DNA from 3 places in the Gracilibacillus salinarum genome. Region 2 is predicted to be linked to each of the others. Evidence: predicted binding sites of a transcription regulator. Region 2 holds the regulator's gene; each other region holds the start of a gene.

Evidence for each region. Region 2 encodes LexA, which represses DNA repair genes until DNA is damaged. Its sites were predicted from a motif close to CGAACATATGTTCG; they were not measured.
Region 1: the regulator LexA is predicted to act here: its motif matches at 3,624-3,637, upstream of MUN87_RS00130 (DNA polymerase IV).
Region 3: the regulator LexA is predicted to act here: its motif matches at 2,864-2,877, upstream of uvrB (excinuclease ABC subunit UvrB).

The regions. Positions count from the first base shown of each region.
Region 1 is NZ_CP095071.1:22,264-28,220, forward strand. Features, by position in the region: gene menB (1,4-dihydroxy-2-naphthoyl-CoA synthase) at 1-83, shown strand, start outside; gene MUN87_RS00125 (o-succinylbenzoate--CoA ligase) at 186-1,622, shown strand; gene MUN87_RS00130 (DNA polymerase IV) at 2,358-3,608, opposite strand; gene MUN87_RS00135 (ABC transporter ATP-binding protein) at 3,818-4,663, shown strand; gene MUN87_RS00140 (hydrolase) at 4,992-5,309, shown strand; gene MUN87_RS00145 (hypothetical protein) at 5,418-5,957, shown strand.
Region 2 is NZ_CP095071.1:405,132-411,088, forward strand. Features, by position in the region: gene MUN87_RS02035 (endonuclease I family protein) at 1-630, opposite strand, end outside; gene MUN87_RS02040 (S8 family peptidase) at 730-1,722, opposite strand; gene lexA (transcriptional repressor LexA) at 2,031-2,651, opposite strand; gene MUN87_RS02050 (YneB family resolvase-like protein) at 2,916-3,578, shown strand; gene MUN87_RS02055 (DUF896 domain-containing protein) at 3,684-3,905, shown strand; gene tkt (transketolase) at 4,090-5,957, shown strand, end outside.
Region 3 is NZ_CP095071.1:4,654,955-4,660,911, reverse strand. Features, by position in the region: gene uvrA (excinuclease ABC subunit UvrA) at 1-814, opposite strand, end outside; gene uvrB (excinuclease ABC subunit UvrB) at 820-2,808, opposite strand; gene MUN87_RS21590 (peptide chain release factor 3) at 3,015-4,598, opposite strand; gene MUN87_RS21585 (DEAD/DEAH box helicase) at 4,752-5,957, shown strand, end outside.

The sequences.
Region 1 (5,957 bases), 380 kb from region 2:
CAACTGACGAAGCAAAAGAAGGACGAGACGCATTTAAAGAAAAACGTAAGCCAGACTTTAAACAATTCCCTCGTTTCCCATAAGAAGACGAAGACCAATACTGTTGTGTTGGTCTTTTCTTACTAGAGAAGAACATAAATTGCTGGCAGCAAAGCATTCGGCAATTTTGGAAAGTGGTGTTAAAGATGGAACATTGGTTAACAAAGCGGGCCAATCTATCGCCAGAGACGACGGCGGTCGAACTTGATAACGGTGATGCCTTTACTTTTTTACAATTAAAACAGAAAGCAGAGAGGTTCGCGTTACAGCTGGCTAATGTACACCAGCAAGGTCATTTGGCTATTTTGTCAGATAATGTTGCTGATATGATCATTGCGTTCTGGGCTTGTACATATTTGAAAGTTCCGACAGTTTTTCTTAACACGCGACTAACAGTGACAGAATGGCAGCAGCAATGCGATGATGCTGATGTTCAACTCGTTTTATGTGCAGATAGCTATTCATCAGATGCAGAGCAACTACTACAAAGCGTTTACAGCTTTTCACGTATCCATGACTTGACGCAGGCAGATACAACACTTGCTTCTACGATCGATATGGATGCAGTTTGTTCCATGATGTTCACCTCTGGCACGACGGGCAGAGCAAAAGCAGTGATGCAAACTTTTCAAAATCATTGGTCAAGTGCAGTTGCATCTGCTTTGAATTTAGGATTGTTGCCTTCTGACAAATGGTTGATCTGTTTACCACTGTTTCATATTAGTGGTCTTTCAACCTTGTTTAAAAGTGTTATATACGGTATGCCGGTTTATCTTATGGAGCGTTTTGAGGAAGACAAGGTACATCAAGCAATCATGGAGAAACAAGTGACGATTATCTCGGTTGTTGCAGTCACATGCGAGCGTCTGTTACATCGATTAGGAGAGGCGCGTTATCCAGCATCCTTCCGTTGTATGCTATTAGGAGGTGGTCCAGCTCCTAAGCCATTGCTGGAAAGAGCGAAACAACAGCATGTCCCTATTGTGCAATCTTATGGAATGACAGAGACTTGTTCGCAAATCATTACACTTCATGCAGCTGATGCTTTAAGAAAGATCGGTTCGGCAGGTAAGCCACTGTTTACTTCTTCTTTACAGGTTTTGAAGGATGGCAGGGCAACATTATCCAATGAAGTAGGGGAAATTGTTGTGAAAGGTCCTATGGTGACAAATGGCTATTATCAAAGAGAAGAAGCTAATCTGAAAGCATTTCAAGATGGATGGTTGTACACTGGTGATTTAGGTTATTTGGATGAAGAAGGTTTCCTTTTTGTTGTTGATCGGCGCAGCGATTTAATTATTTCGGGAGGGGAAAACATATATCCTGCTGAAATAGAAGACGTTTTGCTTTCGTGTGAAGGTGTGCTTGAAGCTGGTGTTACCGGTATGGAAGATGAAAAATGGGGACAGGTGCCAATCGCTTTTGTGGTACGTACTTCGGAGCAAGTAACAGCAGAATATTTACTTGCTTACTGCCAGGATAAGTTGGCTTCTTTTAAAGTGCCGAAACGTTTAATCTTCCGTTCTCAACTGCCCCGTAACGCTACAGGTAAGCTGCAGCGTTATAAGTTGAAGGATTTTTGATGAGAGGCAGTCTGTATTTTAATGAAAGAGCCTGAGACAAAAGTATTTTTGGTTAAACGAAAGCCGGACGCAACCCGACATGTTTCCAACTAATATTCGTGGTACGTTTGGCTTTTTTATTGTGTAGTATGGATATACTGCGAAGTAACTTATTGCGAAAAAAGTAATCAAGCTGTCTATCAATTTGGCTATTTTGAAATGTATTATATACTAAGCAAAGCTTCGGAAATAGGCTTCGCGTCCTATGGGGCACGGCTTCAGCTAACTTTGCAAAGAAAATTCTTTTCTTTACAAAGTGGATCTTCAGCTCGCGCTGATCCCATGGGAGTCTCCGCATATTTCCTACGCTTTAGGGAAGTGCTACAACGAATGGCAGAGCTAAAAGCAGTGGTGCTAGACATTATAAATCATCAAAATGGTTAATCCGTGCAATATCCTTCTTGTCACATCAGTTGTAAAGCCCCATCCTAGCGAAGGCCAACCACGGAGACTCCCGCGGGAATGTGCAGGTGCTGAAGATCCACAACGTCTGCACCTGTGTCTTCTAGTAAAGCTTCGATGTAGGCTTCCTCGGTGCAAGGCAGCAAAGAAGTAGCTCGAGTAGTAGCCTAGCTTCAGCCGTGCCCCGCAGGACGCGGAGTGGTTGGACGGAGCGGTATCCTAGTACATTATCTATTTCAAAATGATCTCATCGCTAAAGTCTTTTTACTGCGCAGTATGCTTCCACTTCGTAAATTAGGCATAATGCCCACCGATCTTTTTGCTTCTGTCTCTCGTAATGCCTGCTTTCGTATAGCTTGCTGCACGGAGCAGGGAAGTAGAACCGTATTTAGTGCGTATAGCGTCCATCACATAGCCTAGGTCCTTCTTTTTCGGCTCATTATCAAACAAATTCAGTTGCGTTTCTACATCATCATACAAATTGTTTAAGGACACCGATACACGCCTGATTTTACTTTGTTGATCGTAAAATTCATGAAATAATTGCAAGCATACCTGATAAATATCCATTGTCACATTGGTAGGCAGATGAAGAGAACGAGAGCGATGAAAACCGCCTCCATTATCCGCATAACCAACACCTAAATGAATAGTTCTGCCTACTCGTTCATTTGTACGTGCACGTCGGCAAACCTCTTCACACAAATCAAGGATACAGATTAAGGTTTCTTCTGCGCTGTAATCTCTTAATAACGTAATACCATGACCAAAGCCTTTTTGGGTTTCTTTTTTGTAGTAGGAATCATATACAGGACTTAAATCGATGCCCCATGCATGCCAATACAGTTGCTCACCAATGACACCAAACCGTTTCTGCAAGCGATCTAAGCGATAATTGGCAAGCTGTCCTAAATAAATGATCCCCATCTTGTTCAAGTGGACGGTCAACCGTCTGCCAATTCCCCAAATTTTTTCAATTGGTATTGGCCAGAGTAGCCGTTCTACATCCTGATAACGGCATGTAGCAATTCCTGTCTTCTTTGCGTAGATATCCATCACGACTTTGGCCAGGAATTTGTTATCTCCAATTCCAATGGCACAGGTTAATCCCATTGTGTCATAGATTTCATCCATGATCATTTTGGCGATTTGTTGAGCATCTCCATATAAATGCTTCATCCCATCAACAGTGATCCACATTTCGTCAACAGAATAAGGATGAATCGCTTCTTTTGGGACGTATTGATACAGCAGCTTCGTAATTTCTACGGAGACGTTCACATAATCGCCCATTTTAGCTTCGACAACATAGATGTCTGGATCTTCTGGCAATTCAAAGTAACGGCTGACATTTTTGACACCATGCTTTTGTTTTAAAGTGGGAGAAGCAGCCAAAATAATACTGCCCGACCGGTTTTTGTCACCAACTACTGCAAGCATGGCAGTCATGGGATCAAGACCGCGTTTGACACATTCAATGCTTGCGTAAAAAGAACGCATATCAATACATAGTACATCGTGCTTGGGATAGGTAGTATAATCCATCATTCAACACCTCTGCGAACATTCGTTCTATTGAGTAGTATATCCTATTCATTGCAGAAAGAAAAGTGTTAATATGTAGCAATTAATTGATAAAGATTATCAAACTCATTGACTTTGCTATAAAAAGCTACTAAACTAGAGAAAGAGAAATAGTTCGAATTGAATATTTTGAAAATTGTCCCAATCGTGTAAAAAGGGAGAGATTCCAAATGGAAACATTAGTAACGAAAGATTTAACGCTCGGATATGGTGAAGAAATAATTATAGATGACTTAGATATTACAATCCCTAAAGGAGAAATTACGGTCTTTATTGGTGGCAATGGCTGCGGTAAATCGACCTTACTTCGCTCATTAGCAAGGTTACTAAAGCCGAAGCAAGGGGACGTCGTATTAAATGGTGAAGATATTGCGAAGATTCCTACTAAAGAAGTGGCAAAACAAATGGCTATCTTGCCGCAAAGTCCTATCAGCCCGGAAGGATTAACAGTAGAAGACTTAGTCAAACAAGGAAGACATCCATATAAAACAATGTTTAAACGCTGGTCAGAAGAAGATGAGACTGCGGTAAATGAAGCATTGGAATCGACAAACATGCTCGACTTAAAAGATCGTGCCGTTGATTCTTTATCAGGTGGACAGCGTCAGCGTGCCTGGATAGCAATGACACTTGCACAGGGTACAGATACTATCCTGTTGGATGAGCCTACAACATACTTAGATATGACCCACCAGATTGAAATTTTGGATTTGTTATTTGAGTTGAATGAACGCCGGCAAAGCACGATTGTCATGGTGTTACACGATTTAAACCTTGCTTGCCGTTATGCACATCATATTGTTGCGATTAAAGACAAAAACGTATATGCGCAAGGTAAACCGGAGGAAATCATTAACTGTGGATTAGTGCATGATGTATTTCAAATGAAAGCAGATGTCATGTATGATCCAATGTTCGGAACACCTATGTGTATCCCGCACGGACGCGGACGATGTCTGATTAAAGAAGCCGTAGCAGAATCACAACAACAACCAATGCAATCAGTAGGAAATTAATAAAACCCTTGCATTCCATATGGAATGCAGGGGTTTTTAGTGTTACTGAGAATTAGTTCTGTAATATGGATTATGTTTATTAGTGTTGCAACCACTTTGATATAGTGTATGTGCTGGTATCCGCTTCGCGGGGCACGGAGACTATTTCCGGAGCTTTGCTAAGCAGCTCAGCTCCAATATATCCCTGTTATTCGTTGAAATACATTACAGTTGGCATGATTCATATTTAAAGTGATAAAGCTAGTTGGAACCGGATGGATGAAGTCCTGTTTTCCATATGCATGTTTCTGTTGTGATTACATACAATACAGTGGAAGAGGTGAATAATATGGAGAAAAAAACATACTATGTCAATATTGCATCACAAGAAATTTCACAAATTCCATTTGGAAACAATGCATCCTACACCATTCAGGCAACAGATGAACAGGTGTTTTTGTTAAGAGAAAAATTTAATGAATTGCATGAGGATGATTTTGGTACTTTTGTTCGCTCACATATTCCTTATGTTCAATATCATCAGGACCTGGAAAATGATGAATATGATAATGATTTAAAAGATGTTTTTCAAATGTTGTATCAGCTGGCAACACCGGAAACAAAGCAAGCAATGGAAGAGTCTGGCATTGGAATTGAAAAAAATTAATAAATAAGTGAAACAAATACCGTGCCCTGCACGTCTATTTTATAAATAGATGTTTAGTCAAATAGTAAAAAAGGTAAAGATTACTAAGGACGTGAGGAGGGAAAAAATATGAAAAAATTCATCACGATGTTTACAGTTTTAGTCCTTTTTTCATTTGCAGTTGTTACCATGAGTCAGACAAGCACGGAAAAAACATATGCTGAGGAAAATCAGGTGAATACCGAAGAAGTAACAGGTGAAAAGCAAAATGTTAGCAACGAACAAAAAGAAATATCACACGACAAAATTGTGGCATTGACAGATAAATTTATGGAATTATTAGTACAGGATATTGACGATCAATACAAAGTGATAAATTATCAGACGAAAGAAGAATTAATGAAAGCATTTGAACCATATGTTACAAAAGAAGCGGTACAGCCTTACATTGATTACTACTATGAGGAAGAGAAGAATGGTTTATATATAGTGCCGACGGAGACACCGCCATGGTTTGACAAATCAAACGATTATGAAAAACAGACAAAGGATAATCAAGTAATTGTCACACAACAAAATCAAAATGCATTATATGGTGAATACACCATTTCCCTTACATTTGAGAAAATAAATGATCAATGGAAGATAGTAAACATTAGCAATCAGTAA
Region 2 (5,957 bases):
TCCGCATTGTGTTTTTATTGTTTCAATATTCATCTCTGGTGTGTAGTCCTCGAAATCTACATAAGGGTAATTAGATCTGGTCGAGTTACATGTTTTATCGCATGTGAAAAGATGATGCAGATCACCTCTCATTGGATTATCTTCATCAAACCATGACTGAGGAACAACATGTTCACAATTAAACATGTTTTGGCGTTCAATTTTAGCTACTGTTTTTATCCAAGTATTATCATCTTTCGTTTTATTGCTTGCCAAATTTTGAAACGCTTGTTTTCTAATTTGTACTGCTTCATGATCTTCTTTTATGGTTTGTTCAGGATCTTTGTGGTTTCCTGAATAGATACTTTTCAGGTTGCCATCCAAATGAAGGTCGACTGTTGAATAAAGGTAGTCGCGTGTTTCGGAATTATAGGGTAGTTGGTTTTCATGTGTGCTTGTCGTTAAATGGTTTAGTTGCTCATATAAGTTGGGGGAGTTTTTTTTATCAAAGTTAATGTGCTGGTAATATGCCTTGATAAGACGTAAATCTTCTTCTTTGTCATAGTATTCGTTTGTATTTTTATTTTTGTTTTGATTAACCTTTAATTTCATTAGCGTGTGACTTAATTTTTCACTTTCCAATTTGTTCATGATTTTCCCCTTTCTTTATGACATAAGAAATGGATAGAAAGGTAGGTGCTAGCATCCTACCGGAACTGATGTTACCATTGTTGCTTGGAAAATGATTGTTTAATTCTTTGAAGTTCTATTTGTTTCCTTTACATGGGGAGCATTGATTCTATCTAATTGGTCAACTAGATTCAGCATAAGAAAGCCATTACCCTCGGCACTTTTTTGAAATGCAAGTGGAAGGGTACGTCTGATAAGTTGAGCATATACCTCTGATTCAATAACAGATCTTTGGAATTCTTTTTCGCTTAAATTAATGATTAATGCGAGTGCACCTGCTACATGTGGAGCGGCCATAGACGTTCCTGATAATTTAGCAAATTTACTATCTAAATAAGTAGATAATATATCTACTCCTGGCGCTATAAGATCTACCTCGTTATTCGTATTCGAAAAGGGAGCAAGCTCTAAGTCTAAGTTAACAGCACCTACACTAATGACTTCGTTATAAGCTCCTGGATAAGCATATTCTGGAGTTTCCTGATTTCCATCCCCTTCATTACCTGAAGCGACAACGACAGATACATCATGATTTATTGCGTTTTGAATGGCTTCATGCATCTCAGGGATATCATTCGGTCCACCTAAAGACATGGAGATGACCCTTGCACGTTCATTATTTGGTCCACGCCAATCAACTGCATAGTTAATTGCGTTAATAATCCATTCGTATTCCCCTGAACCTTCGCCCGATAAAGCCTTTAGACTTAATATTTTAGCTTTTGGCGCAACGCCTACAACCCCATTGCCATTAAGGCTTGCTGCAATAGTTCCGGATACGTGTGTTCCATGCCCGTTATTGTCTTCAAAGTTGTCTTGGTCTCCACTATAGTCACTTGTGAAATTTCGTCCGCCAATAATTTGCTCCTTAAAGTCTGGATGATCCGATTCAATTCCGGTGTCTATCACCGCAACGACGATATCTTCTCCTTCAAAACCTTTCTCCCATAAGGCGGGAGCCTGTACTAGTTGAACGCCTTCAGGGGTCTCATTTTTGGAATCCTCAATCGATTGAATCGTATAAGGAATTAAGTGAACCTTGTTTTGTACCATATTTTATTCACTCCTCTAAAGTTTACCCTCTCTCTATACAGTATGTGATTAGGTTGAAAAAGTTTACTAGATTTACTGAAATTAAGATAGTTGTCATAAATGGAGTAAGTAAGCTGTGATGTGGAAATAGTTGATGTGTCGGCATCCAATGTCTGGAATTGAAAGAAGGTTTTGCTACTTATATTACCTATTTCACTAGGCTTCAAACCAATAAAAGAAAAAAATATAAATTTTAACAAAAAAGAGTAGAAGGATTATTTTGAGTAGGAAAGCCCTCGGCATTTTCACCAAAGGCTTTTTTGAATCTATTATAAGCTGCGGTACAAGCCAACTACTCTACCAAGAATGCTGACATTATCGTAGATTAACGCATCCATTGTCGCGTTCTCAGGCTGCAGTCGAATATGATCCTTTTCCTTGAAGAAACGTTTTACCGTTGCTTCACTTTCATCTGTCATGGCTACAACGATATCGCCGTTTTCAGCTGTATTCTGCTGTTTGACAATGACTTTGTCTCCATTGAGAATACCTGCTTCAATCATACTGTCCCCTTCAATAATCAATACAAACAACTGTTCGCTTGCGTGCATTTCGTTATGTGGAATAGGGATGTATTCTTCAATATTTTCTACTGCTGTAATCGGAAGTCCTGCTGTTACCTTACCGATTACGGGAGCAAAGGTAGCTTCTGTCTTAGGAATTTCTAAATCGCCATCTTGTGGCAATACTTCTATTGCTCTTGGTTTCGTAGGGTCTCGGCGAATGTATCCTTTCTTCTCTAATCGCGCTAGATGTCCATGTACCGTTGAGCTTGATGCTAGACCGACTGCCTCTCCAATCTCGCGAACAGAGGGTGGATATCCTTTTAACTCTACTTGTTCTTTAATATAAGCTAAAATCTCCTCTTGTCGCTTTGATAGATTTGTCATATTTCAATCTCCTAACACGTAGTATTTATTAATCAAAGTATAGCATATATGATATAGCATTACAAACATTCGTTCGAAAAAAAGAGTTGACATGAACACCTGTTCGTGTATAATGAAGGTACGAACAAAGGTTCTGGGAGGGATGCAAGTTGTTAAAAAATATATCGAAAGTTGACATTTTTTATTTGGTAGCATTTATACTAGGAATTGCATTTTTTTATTTTTCAGCAGTAACAAACTTGTAGAATTGTAGGTGTACGTATTATGTCCAAAGCCATTATTTATTGTCGGGTAAGTACAAATAAAGACTCACAAGAAACCTCACTGAAACGGCAACAGGAAGAGTTGCGATATTTTGCATCCCGATATGAGATGGAGATCGTACAAGTAATAGAAGAGAAGCAGAGTGGGTATGAAATCGAAAGAGAAGGCATTTTTGCTATGCTGGAGGCCTTTCAAAGCAGCTCAGCAGATACGTTACTCATTCAGGATGAAACGAGATTAGGGCGAGGGAATACGAAGATCGCCTTACTGCACCAGCTTCAACGGTTAGATGTGTCCATTTATTGTTTAGCGCAGAATGGTGAATTACAACTGTCAGAAGGGGATTCAATGGTGTTGCAAATCGTCTCGATTGTGGAAGAATACCAACGCAAATTACATAACGCCAAAATAAAACGGGGCATGAGAAAAGCTGTTGATAACGGATTTAATCCAGCGGAGAACCTGTCCAATCAACACCTTGCGAAAGGAAGAGAACGCAAACAATTTCCGATCGAAGAAGTGAAACGGCTGAAGCGAAATAATCTGACCTTTCAAGAAATTGCATCTATCCTGCGAGGAATGGGATACAATGTGTCGAAAGCAACGGTCCATCGGCGTTATCAGGAATATCAATCACTTGAAAAGTCTATCAAGGAAGATTAAAATAGAGAGAGGGTATACAAGTTATGTATACTCTTTTTTCGTGGTAAAATACATGCATGCATGTTTGAATAAAAATGATGGAAAAGAAATCGAGGTGTAAATAGTATGCTTTCCCAAGATAAAATAGCTCGTATAAATGAGTTGTCGAAAAAATCTAAATCAGAAGGTTTAACAGAAGAAGAAAAAAAAGAACAAAAGGATTTACGAGAGGCATATTTAAAAAATGTAAGAAAATCTTTTAAAAACCAACTAAAAGGAATGACGGTAGTTGATCCGAATGGTGATGACGTTACTCCAGAAAAATTAAAGCAGTTAAAGAAGAAGTAACGGTAACTTCTTCTTTAACTACTTGTAAAATAGTGACCATACAAGTTGAATTTCATTAAAAAAAACTGATAATTCTAACGAAAATTAAAGTGTTTTAACTTTAATATACTTGTCATATAGCGTATTTCGTTATAGGATTATAGATGTGCGTACATATTTTTTGGATATTGAAAGGGGAAAAATCATGTCAAACCAAACTGAACAATTGTCTATTAATTCAATTAGAACATTGTCGATAGACGCAATTGAACAAGCAAATTCCGGACACCCGGGCTTACCAATGGGTGCTGCTCCAATGGCATACACACTTTGGACCGAGCATATGAACCATAACCCAAAAAGTTCTAAATGGTTTAACAGAGACCGTTTCGTTCTTTCTGCAGGTCACGGTTCGATGTTACTTTATAGCTTACTTCATTTATCTGGTTATGATGTAACGATCGAAGACCTTAAAGGATTCCGCCAATGGGATTCAAGAACTCCAGGACACCCGGAAGTTCATCATACAGATGGTGTAGAAGCAACGACCGGACCATTAGGACAAGGTATTGCTATGAGTGTTGGTATGGCAATGGCCGAGAAACATCTATCAGCTAAATACAACAAAGATAACTATAACATGGTAGATCATCACACTTATGCAATTGTTAGTGACGGTGATTTAATGGAAGGTGTTTCTCATGAGACTGCATCATTAGCAGGTCATCTGAAGCTTGGCAAACTTATTGCATTATACGATTCAAACGATATTTCTTTAGATGGTGAATTGAATAAATCATTCTCGGAAAATGTCGAAGATCGTTTCAAAGCATACGGCTGGCAAGTAATTCGTGTGGAAGATGGTAATGATACGAAAGCGATCTCTAATGCGATTGCTGAAGCAAAACAAAATACAGATCAGCCGACTTTAATCGAAGTGAAGACCGTAATTGGCTATGGTTCTCCAAACAAATCAGGATCTGCAGCTTCACACGGTGCAGCACTAGGTGCGGAAGAAGTTGCCTTAACAAAAGAATTCTATAGCTGGGAACACGAAGCATTCCATGTACCAGAAGAAGTTTACCAAGATTTCCAAACAAAAATTGTTGACAATGGTAAAGAGAAAGAGCAGAAATGGAACGAACTATTCGACGCTTATAAAAATGCGCATCCTGAATTAGCTACAGAATTAGATGACGCGATCAATAAGAGATTACCTGAAGGTTGGGAAAAAGAATTACCAGTATATGAAGCTGGAAAAGATGAAGCGGCAACACGTGCTACATCAGGTGAAGTGTTAAATGCTATTGCCAAATCAGTTCCAACTTTATTCGGTGGTAGTGCCGATTTAGCAGGCTCTAACAAAACAAACTTGAAAGATGCTGGAGATTTCTCTGCGGCAACACCAGAAAACCGTAATATTTGGTTCGGTGTACGCGAATTCGCGATGGCGGCAGCGTTAAATGGTATGGCGCTACATGGCGGATTAAAAGTGTTCGGTGGTACATTCTTTGTATTTAGTGACTACCTGCGTCCGGCTGTTCGTTTATCAGCCATCCAAAACCTACCTGTAACGTATGTATTAACACACGATTCCATTGCTGTCGGAGAAGATGGACCAACTCACGAACCGGTTGAACAATTAGCCGCTTTCCGTGCGATGCCAAATCTTTCCGTTATCCGTCCAGCAGACGGAAACGAAGTGCAGGCTGCATGGAGACTAGCGATTGAATCAACATCCCAGCCGACCGCATTAGTCTTAACTCGTCAAAACTTGCCAACACTAGATGGTACTGCTGAAAAAGCATACGAAGGTGTGAAAAAAGGTGGATATGTTGTAAGTCCAGCTTCTAAAGAAACACCGGATGCCATTCTTGTAGCGACAGGTTCTGAAGTTCAGCTAGCTGTAAAAGCACAAAAACAATTGAAAGAAGAAGGAAAAGACGTAAGTGTTGTCAGCATTCCTTCATGGGATCGCTTTGATAAGCAGGATGCTACTTACAAAGAATCTGTATTACCAAGTGCAGTATCGAAACGTGTTGCAGTCGAAATGGCTTCATCATTAGGCTGGGA
Region 3 (5,957 bases), 550 kb from region 2:
GACTGTTAAATGAAAAGAGGCGTGGTTCCAGTTCATCAATGGAAAATCCGCATATCGGACAAGCATGATTTTCACTAAAGAGCAGCTCCTCTTCTCCAATGACATCGACAATTACTTTGCCCTCGCCTAACTTTAATGCTGTTTCAATAGAGTCAGAAAGTCGTCCTGTAATACCTTCTTTCACCACTATTCGGTCAATGACAACTTCAATAGAGTGATTCTTGTTCTTGTCCAGTTCAATATCATCACTTATCTCTCGCATCTCACCGTCCACGCGCAAACGAATGTACCCTTCTTTTTGAAGATCTTCTAACACTTTAGCGTGGGTTCCTTTTCGCCCGGAAACAACGGGTGCAAGAATTTGTAATTTTGTCCGCTCCGGGTAAGTGAGAATTCGATCCACCATTTGCTCTACGGTTTGTGACGTGATTTCCTCCCCGTGAATTGGACAGATAGGATGTCCAATCCGAGCAAAAAGCAAACGCATATAATCGTAAATTTCTGTTACCGTTCCTACAGTAGAACGCGGGTTTCGACTTGTTGTTTTCTGATCGATTGAAATAGCCGGTGATAGCCCTTCAATTGAATCGACATCAGGTTTGTCCATTTGTCCTAAAAACTGACGAGCATAAGCGGAAAGGGACTCGACATATCGTCTTTGTCCTTCCGCATAGATCGTATCAAAAGCTAGCGATGACTTACCGGATCCGGATAAACCAGTCAACACTACCAGCTTATCTTTTGGTATATCAATCGAAATGTTTTTTAAATTATGAGCACGCGCTCCTTGTATTGAAATCGATTTTTTCGCCATTATTTTCACCCTTCTGCTTTCAATTCTAATACTGCATCACGAAGCTCTGCCGCCCGCTCGAAGTCGAGGTCGCGAGCTGCCTGCTTCATTTCCTGTTCCATTTGTTCGATTAGTGATTTTCTTTCTTTCTTCGTCATTTTACTAACTTCTTTTGCTTTTTCGTTGTATTGCTCTTTGTCTTCTGCCGCAATCGTAGCGCGAATAACATCACGTACTCCTTTATTAACCGTTTGCGGTGTAATCCCATGTTTTTCGTTATATGCTTGCTGCTTTTCACGACGTCTATAGGTTTCTTCAATTGCACGTTTCATCGAATCCGTCTCTTTATCTGCATACATGATTACTCTACCATTCTCATTACGCGCTGCCCTTCCCATTGTTTGAATGAGAGAACGCTCAGAACGAAGGAAACCTTCTTTATCTGCATCTAAAATAGTTACCAAGGAAACCTCCGGAATATCTAATCCTTCACGTAATAAGTTAATACCGACCAGAACGTCATACTTACCAACACGCAAGTCCCGAATTACTTCAATACGTTCCAGCGTTTTAATTTCAGAGTGTAAGTAAGCAACTTTTAATCCGACTTCTTTTAGATAATCAGTTAAATCCTCAGACATTTTTTTCGTTAAGGTCGTCACTAATACTCGTTCATTTCTTTCCACACGTTTATTAATTTCACCGATTAAATCATCTACCTGCCCATCGATTGGACGAATATCCACTTCCGGATCCAATAATCCGGTTGGTCGAATAATTTGTTCGGTCATAACCGGTGTATGTTCGAGCTCATACGGTCCAGGAGTGGCTGAGACATAGATTAACTGATTGGCTTTTTGTTCAAATTCATCGAAAGTCAGCGGACGGTTATCCATTGCCGATGGTAAACGGAAGCCATGATCAACTAATACTTTCTTACGAGCCTGGTCTCCATTATACATACCACGAATTTGCGGTAATGTAACATGAGACTCATCGATGACGATTAACGAATCATCAGGAAAGTAATCAATTAATGTATAAGGTGTAGAACCTGCATCTCGCAAGGAAAGATGACGAGAATAATTTTCAATACCTGAACAGAATCCCATCTCTTCCATCATTTCAAGGTCATAGTTGGTTCGCTGTTCTAAGCGCTGTGCTTCTAACAGTTTGTCCTCTTCTCGAAATTTTGCAAGCTGCTCATTTAATTCCTTTTTTATATTTTCCATTGCTACTTTTAATTTTTCTTCTCGCGTTACGAAGTGAGATGCCGGGAATATCGCAATATGTTCTCGATCCCCTAGTATTTCACCGGTCAAGGCATCCACTTCACGGATACGATCTATTTCATCACCGAAAAATTCGATGCGCACACAATGTTCTTCCCTTGATGCCGGAATTATTTCTACTGAATCCCCACGGACGCGAAAGGTACCACGCTGAAAGTCAATATCATTGCGAGCATACTGAATATCCACCAATGCTCTTAACAATTCATCACGGTCTTTTTCCATTCCTACTCGCAGCGATAATACTTGACTGCTATACTCTTCTGGTGAACCTAAACCGTAAATGCACGAAACGCTGGCAACGACCAGGACATCATTTCGTTCAAACAAAGAAGAGGTTGCAGAGTGTCGCAGTTTATCAATTTCATCATTCACACTGGCATCTTTTTCTATAAAAGTATCTGTCGACGGTACATACGCTTCTGGCTGATAATAATCGTAATAACTGACAAAATACTCTACTGCGTTATTAGGAAAAAACTCTTTAAACTCACTGTATAACTGCCCCGCAAGTGTTTTATTATGAGCGATCACAAGCGTCGGCCGGTTAATTTCTTTCACGACATTACTAACTGTAAACGTCTTACCTGTTCCTGTAGCACCTAGTAATGTCTGGTGACGTTTATTGTTTTCGACACCTTCTACAAGCTCTTTAATCGCACGAGGCTGATCCCCTTGCGGCTGATAAGGTGCCTGTAAATCAAAAGTATGTTGATCCACCATATTACCTCCGTTCTCTTTATCTATCTATTAGTATACACGATCGCTTTAAAAAAAGCGAACAAATATTCGTTTTGGGTTTTATTGGTTTCCTCTTCATTATAACCAAAGGTGCGAGGTTGATAAAAAGATATGATAGGAAATACTTAAATTTACTTCTATGACTGTATTTATATACTACTAGACTGATCAAAAAACCATAGCTATCGTTAGCTATGGCTTGTTTGGTCATATTGGTTTACTTCGAATAAATCGATCAGTTCGACATCTGGGTGTTTATCGACGAACCAGCGTAATGCAAAATCATTTTTAAATAAGACAAGGAAATCTTCTTCACGATCTTTCACCAGCAGGTTACGTTCATCAAATAATTTCGGATCGACTTGATCTTTTTTTAGCCAGCGCGGTATCCGGTCTCCAATAGATTCGAGCATGACTTCCACATTGTATTCATTCTTCATACGATGCTGAAATACTTCATACTGCAGTTGTCCTACCGCACCAATGATCATCGAATCGGTTGGATAACCGCGGAATAATTGGATTGCACCTTCCTGGACAAGCTGTTCGATCCCCTTACGGAACTGCTTTGCTTTCATTACGTTCTTGGCCGTTACGCGTTGGAACATTTCTGGTGGAAACTGCGGTAACTCATCGTACTGAAAGACATTTTTCCCTTCCAGTAAAGTATCCCCTATCCGATAGGAACCTGGATCATAGACGCCAATGATGTCACCAGCATACGCTTCTTGAACTGTATCACGGGAGGAAGCAACGAATTGTTGTGTCTGTCCCAACCGAATGCTCTTACCAGTTCGAGCTAACGTCACATTCATCCCGCGCTCAAATTTACCGGAACACACTCGCAAAAACGCGATTCTGTCACGGTGCTGCGGATTCATATTTGCTTGAATTTTGAAAATGAATCCGGAGAAATCAGGGTAATTAGGACTTATGACTTCTTCGGTCGTGCGGCGTGGACCTGGTGCAGGTGCTAATTCGATAAACGTATCGAAAAAGGTCTGTACCCCAAAAGGTGCAAGGGCACTACCAAAAAATACAGGTGTTTGCTCCCCTTCTAATACACGATCGATAGAAAATTGATCGCCTGCTTCATTTAATAGTTCTAATTCATCAACCGTTTCCTGATAAGTAGGATGCTGGGTGATTTCATCCTGATCCATTTCTGACATTGGAATATATGACTCTTCCTCATTACCATTAAATTTAATAAATTGGTCTTGATAACGGTCCAGAATGCCTAGAAACCTTTTCCCCATTCCTACCGGCCAATTCATCGGATACGTTTCAATATTTAACACTTCTTCAATCTGATCTAACAATTCCAGTGGTTCTCGCCCTTCACGGTCAAGCTTATTAATAAAGGTAAAGATCGGAATACCTCGCATTTTACAAACCTTGAACAGCTTAATTGTTTGTGCTTCAATACCTTTAGTCGCATCAATAATCATGACAACACTGTCAACTGCTGTCAACGTTCGGTACGTATCCTCACTGAAATCTTCGTGTCCAGGCGTATCAAGGATATTAACCTTGTGACCTTTATATTCAAAGTTCATCACACTGGATGTTACCGAAATACCACGTTGCTTTTCAATTTCCATCCAGTCCGATGTTGCAAATTTTCCCGACTTTTTCCCTTTTACCGTACCTGCTGATCGAATTAAATTACCGAATAATAACAATTTTTCAGTCATCGTTGTTTTACCGGCATCCGGGTGTGAAATGATCGCAAACGTCTTTCTTTTTTTCACTTCTTCTTGTAATCCCATGTTTGTACCCTACTTTCTTATTTACCTAACCTTAACTTCTCCTATTTTAACACTTCTCAAACAAGGTGAAAATAAAAATATCATCTGGATGGCATACGTCGCAGAATCTGCTATAATATAATGATGGATTCTTTGTATAAGGATGGGATCAAGTTGCAGCAAATTCAAATGACGGAACAATCGATTCGTCAGCTAACTGGCGAACGTTTTTACAATAGAGGCTATCAATACTACCAAAGTGGCAAAGTATATGGCCTCTCTTATAATCCACAGACTAATTCTTGGCGTGGACTTGTTAAAGGAACCAAGATTTATACAATTCGCATTTATTTTACTGATGATATGAAGATTGACACAACTTGTAATTGCCCAGCATTTGAAACGCATGATACGTGTAAACATGTAGCAGCTGTCTTATTGGCCATTACCCAAGATGCGCAATCAAACAAAAGACGTTATGCAGTGGATCGTCGCGCCCAGGAGGCACCTTCGCAGGACACCGATCTGTTTGCCAAGCAATTACTGCATACGTTCCGTAATAAACAAGAGGACATCGAAACCCCTTTGCAAGTGGAAGCGGAATATGTTTTGTCCCTAATAAAAGCGAATAAAAATTCACAGTATGCATTGAGTATAGAAATAAAAATTGGTGATAAACGACCATATGTGGTTCGTGATATCCGCAACTTTTTAAAAGCGATGACTAATGGAGAAGCTTATCGGGTTAATCAAAGCTATACGTATTATCCCTATACGCACTACTTTACCTCCAAAGATCAAAAGATGATCGAAATGCTCTTAACCTGCTATGAACAGGAGCGTTTGTTTGGAAACAGTTATGTAATCAAACTGGAGAACCCTAGAAGTATCTATGTTCCACCCAGTCTGGTAGACCCATTACTGGATTTGTTTGAGGATATCAACTACACATTCCGCTTGGATACGAATAAAGAATATAGCAATATTCAAAAAGGAAATATAGAGGAACATTTAACCTTTCAATTAGATTACCAGGCAACCAATAGTTACACGCTGGAAATGAACGATTTGTCTGAGTTTTATTTTCTTAATAGTTATCGCTATTTAATCCGGGAAAATTATTTTTATAAATTAACGTACAACCAAAAAGCGATATTGGAAAAGTTGTTTCGGATCATGCCATTTCAAAATAAGAAAAAGCAGAACATCTCTGCTGATGAAATGAACGGATTTGTCAAGAACGTGATGCCTCAATTCGAACAAATTGGTTCATTACAAATGACAGAACGGATGGAACAGCAAATAAATACGACACCTTTGCAGTCGAAAGTATATATTGATGAGATAGATGGCGCTATTAAAGCAGAGGTGGAATACCAC